DNA from 2 places in the Diaphorobacter sp. genome. Region 2 is predicted to be linked to the other one. Evidence: riboswitches for the same ligand, from Rfam matches in the RefSeq annotation. Region 2 holds a riboswitch; the other holds the start of a gene.

Region 1 (2,469 bases), on a different contig from region 2:
TTCCCACTGGTATTTTTCAACCGAGGCGATGTCGATCTCGTTGTCAAAGTGGCCGATGTTGCAGACGATGGCCTGATCTTTCATGGCCGCCATGTGGTCGTGGGTGATGACGTGCTTGTTGCCAGTGGCGGTGACGAAGATGTCGGCCTTGTCGGCGGCGTATTCCATGGTCACCACCTTGAAGCCCTCCATCGCGGCCTGCAGGGCGTTGATGGGGTCGATCTCGGTCACCCACACCTGGGCGCTCAGCGCGCGCAGCGCCTGGGCGCTGCCCTTGCCCACGTCGCCGTAGCCCGCCACCACGGCCACCTTGCCGGCAATCATCACGTCGGTGGCGCGCTTGATGCCGTCCACCAGCGATTCGCGGCAGCCGTACAGGTTGTCAAACTTGCTCTTGGTGACCGAGTCGTTCACGTTGATGGCGCGAAACAGCAGCTCGCCGCGGGCGCTCATCTCGTTGAGGCGGTGCACGCCCGTCGTCGTTTCTTCGGTCACGCCGATGATCTCGGCGCTCTTGCGGCTGTACCAGGTGGGGTCTTGCGCCAGCCTGGCGCGGATGGCGGCAAACAGCACGCGCTCTTCCTCGCTGCCGGGGTTGGCCAGCACGGATGCGTCTTTCTCGGCGCGCTGGCCCAGGTGCATCAGCAGCGTGGCGTCGCCGCCGTCATCCAGGATCATGTTGGGGCCTTCGCCTTCACTGCCCTTGGGGCCGAAGTCGAAGATGCGGTGGGTGTAGTCCCAGTAGTCCTGCAGCGACTCGCCCTTGATGGCAAACACCGGCGTGCCGGTGGCGGCGATCGCGGCGGCAGCGTGGTCTTGCGTGGAGAAGATGTTGCACGACGCCCAGCGCACCTGCGCGCCCAGGGCCTGCAGCGTCTCGATCAGCACGGCCGTCTGAATGGTCATGTGCAGCGAGCCGGTGATGCGCGCGCCCCTCAAAGGTTGGGCGGCGGCAAACTCGTCGCGGATCGCCATCAGGCCGGGCATCTCGGTCTCGGCAATCTTGATTTCCTTGCGGCCCCAGGCGGCCAGGGAGATGTCGGCAATCGCGGATTCGGGGGTGTGCTTGAGGACAGCGCTCATGGTGGTTTCCTTCATGAAAGTCTGAAAAAACCGCGCCTGTCGGGGGATGCAACTCACCGCACCGCAAGGCGTGGGTGAGCGTCGTTGCTGTGGGGGGGTAACTTCCGAGCCTCGCGCCCCGCCTTGCTGGGGGACGCTGCAACGCTCCTCGGAAGCCGCCATTTTAGCCGACTGGCTCGGACAAAGAGGCAATCCGGGGTCACTGAACTGACATGCCTGCGCGATTCAATCAGGCCCAGCTTTGGTCGGCACCGCCATGCACTTTTACGAATTCTGCGAACCAGCGCCCCGCAGTCCAGCCCTGCACTCGAAAAGAGAAACCCTTTGACGTGAAGCCAGCGCCACTCTCTTCCATGCCCTTCTTCGCCTTGACACGGGCACACCGTATTGGCTGTGACTGGCAACTGCTGCTCTGTCTGGTGACCCTGTACGCCGTGCGCCTGGCTCTGGTGCACGTCCTGGGGCAGGCGGGCGTCGGGCTGCACGTAGATGAAGCCCAGTACTGGCACTGGTCGCGCCAACTTGAATGGGGCTACTACTCCAAGCCGCCGGGCATCGCCCTGCTCATCGCCCTGTCCACCGCCCTCCTGGGCGACGGACTTGTCGGCGTGAAGGCGCTGGCCATGGCCTGCTACCCCGCCACGGCCTGGGTGCTTGGCCAACTGGCCCGCGAGATGGCCGCGTCGGCGCTGCCGCAGCCCCACGCCCCGGCGTGGGCAGGCCGGCTGGCCGCGCTGCTGTTCATCACCACCCCCCTGGCCGGAATGCTGGGCCTGGCGGCCACGACCGATGCGCCGCTGCTGCTGGCCTGGGCGCTGGCCATGTGGGCGCTATGGCGCGCCTTGCACTCCATACACCAGGCTGACGCCCTGCGCGCATGGCTGCTGTTTGGCCTGGCACTGGGCGCCGGGGCTCTTTTCAAATACACCATGGTGGTGCTGGCGGTATCGGTGCCTTTGCTGCTGTGGGTCCGGCGCGGCCGGGCCACCGCCACCCGCGACCTTCGCGGCGCAACCCTGGCCGCAGCCATTTCGGCGCTGGTCGTGTCACCCAATCTCTGGTGGAACCATGCGCACGGCTGGCCAACGCTGCAGCACACTGCAGACATCACCCTGGGGGCACGCTCGGCGCCAGCCTGGGCCTCGCTGGCGGAATTCATCGGCGGCCAGTGGATGATGCTGGGCCCGCTGCTGGGACTGGTGCTGCTGTGGAGCGCCGCGCGCTGGTTGCGTGCCAGCACCGGCGTGCAGCCGCAGCAAGGCGAGGCCCTGCGCTTTGCCTGGTACTGCGCGCTGCCGCTGCTGTGCGTGGGCGCTGCGCAGGCCTGGCACGCACGCGCCCAGATCAACTGGACGGCGCCCGCCATGGCCGGCCTGGTGCTATGGC
Region 2 (2,469 bases):
TCTTCCAGGCTGGGCGTGATCAGGCCCGACAGGCCGATGATGTCGGCCCCCTCGGCCTTGGCACGCGCCAGGATCTCGTGGCAGGGCACCATCACGCCCATGTTGATGACCTCGAAGTTGTTGCACTGCAGCACCACGGTGACGATGTTCTTGCCGATGTCGTGCACATCGCCCTTGACGGTGGCAATCACGATCTTGCCCTTGCTGGTCACGTCCAGCCCCGCGGCCTCCTGCTGGCGCTTTTCTTCCTCGATGTAGGGGATCAGGTGGGCCACGGCCTGCTTCATCACGCGGGCAGACTTGACCACCTGGGGCAGGAACATCTTGCCGGCGCCGAACAAGTCGCCCACGATGTTCATGCCGTCCATCAGCGGGCCCTCGATCACATGCAGCGGGCGCCCGCCGCCACGCACGACGATCTCCTGGTAGGCCTCTTCGGTGTCCTGGGTGATGAAGTCGGTAATGCCGTGCACCAGCGCATGCGACAGGCGCTCGCCGACGGTTCTCGGATGCTCGGGCGTGCCGCGCCATTCCAGCTTCTTGCTGTCGTCCTTGGCGGCGCCCTTGGCGGCCTCGGCAATCTCCAGCAGCCTTTCCGCCGCGTCAGGGCGACGGTTGAGCACCACATCCTCGACGCGTTCGCGCAAGGCGGGCTCCAGGTCGTCATAGACGCCGACCATGCCCGCGTTGACGATGCCCATGTCCATGCCCGCCTGGATGGCGTGGTACAGAAACACGGTGTGAATGGCCTCGCGCACCGGGTCGTTGCCGCGGAAGCTGAACGACACGTTGGACACGCCGCCCGACACCTTGGCGCCCGGCAGGTGCTGCTTGATCCAGCGCACGGCGTTGATGAAGTCCACCGCGTAGTTGGCGTGCTCTTCGATGCCGGTGGCGATGGCGAAGATGTTGGGGTCGAAGATGATGTCCTCGGGCGCGAAGCCCACCTCATCGACCAGGATGCGGTAGGCGCGCTCGCAGATCTCGATCTTGCGCGCAAAGGTGTCGGCCTGGCCCTGCTCGTCAAACGCCATCACCACGGCGGCAGCGCCATAGCGGCGAATCAGCCTGGCCTGGCGCTTGAACTCACCCACGCCCTCCTTCATGCTGATGGAGTTGACGATGCCCTTGCCCTGCAGGCAGCGCAGGCCGGCCTCGATGACCTCCCACTTGGAGCTGTCCACCATCACCGGCACGCGGGCAATGTCGGGCTCGGAGGCCATCAGGTTCAAAAAGCGCACCATCGCGGCCTTGCTGTCCAGCATGGCCTCGTCCATGTTCACGTCGATGATCTGCGCGCCGTTTTCCACCTGCTGGCGCGCCACCGACAGCGCCTGCTCGTACTCGTCGTTGAGGATCATGCGCGCGAACGCCTTGGAGCCGGTGACGTTGGTGCGCTCGCCCACGTTGACGAACAAAGTGCCCTCGCCGATAAAAACCGGCTCCAGGCCGGACAGCTTCATGGGAGGGGGGGCGGAAATATCAGACATGGCTCACCTGTGGCTATGGGGATGCGGCAGGCGAGCGTCGTTGGTTTTGCGAATGCCCAAGCCTGACGGGCAGTCACACGCCCGCTGCAACGCTCCTTGGGAAGGCGCGATTTTACTTGCCGGCGGAACCCGGCCGCGCCACGCGGGAAGACGCAGCCCCGGGGCATGGCTGCACGCCCGCTGCAGCATCACAAAGTGCCCGCCCGCGCAATCAAAAAAAGAGCTTCCAGCCCTTGCACGACAAGCGCCGCAAGCTCAGTGGTCGATGGCCGGTCAGGCTCAATCCATGCGGATGTTGCGCTCCTTGATCAGCTTGCCCCAGCGGGCCAGCTCCTTGTCCAGGTGCGTGGCCAGCTGCTGCGGCGTGCTGCCGATGGGCTCGGCGCCAATCGTCTCGAACTTGGCCAGGGTGTCGGGCTGCTTCATGGCGTCGATGAGCGCGGCATTGATCTTGGCCACGATGGCCTGCGGCGTGCCCGCGGGCGCGAACACGGCAAACCAGGGCGAGACTTCATAACCCGGCACGCCGGCCTCGGCGATGGTGGGCACGTCGGGCAGCGTGGCCGAGCGCTTGGCGCTGGTCACGCCCAGGGCGCGCAGCTTGCCCGCCTGGATGTGCGGGCGCGCCGAGGTGATGCTGTCAAACATCAGGTCCACCTGGCCGCCCAGCATGTCGGTCACCGCCGGGCCGCTGCCCTTGTAGGGCACGTGCAGCAGGTCCAGCCCGGCCATGGAGGCAAACACCTCGCCCGCCAGATGGATGGAGGTGCCGTTGCCGGCCGAGGCGTAGGTGAGCTTGCCCGGGTCGCGCTTGGCGCGGGCGATCACGTCGGCCACCGACTTGTCGGCCGTCTTGGAGGCGTTCACCACCAGCACATTGGGCACGACGGCCAGCAGGCTGACGGGCGCGAAGTCTTTTTGCGGGTCATAGCTCAGGCGCGGGTACAGCGCCTTGTTGGTGGCCATGCCGATGGACGTG

The links. Region 2 has a riboswitch for S-adenosylhomocysteine ahead of metH (methionine synthase). Riboswitches for the same ligand answer to the same signal wherever they lie in the genome.
Region 1: another riboswitch for S-adenosylhomocysteine. It lies ahead of ahcY (adenosylhomocysteinase); the one in region 2 lies ahead of metH (methionine synthase).

Annotation. Positions count from the first base shown of each region.
Region 1 covers NZ_JBFWLZ010000021.1:18,203-20,671, reverse strand. Annotated here, with positions in the region: gene ahcY (adenosylhomocysteinase) at 1-1,083, opposite strand, end outside; S-adenosyl-L-homocysteine riboswitch at 1,153-1,239, opposite strand; gene AB7E35_RS08955 (ArnT family glycosyltransferase) at 1,437-2,469, shown strand, end outside.
Region 2 covers NZ_JBFWLZ010000008.1:25,020-27,488, reverse strand. Annotated here, with positions in the region: gene metH (methionine synthase) at 1-1,490, opposite strand, end outside; S-adenosyl-L-homocysteine riboswitch at 1,516-1,594, opposite strand; gene AB7E35_RS04685 (tripartite tricarboxylate transporter substrate binding protein) at 1,770-2,469, opposite strand, start outside.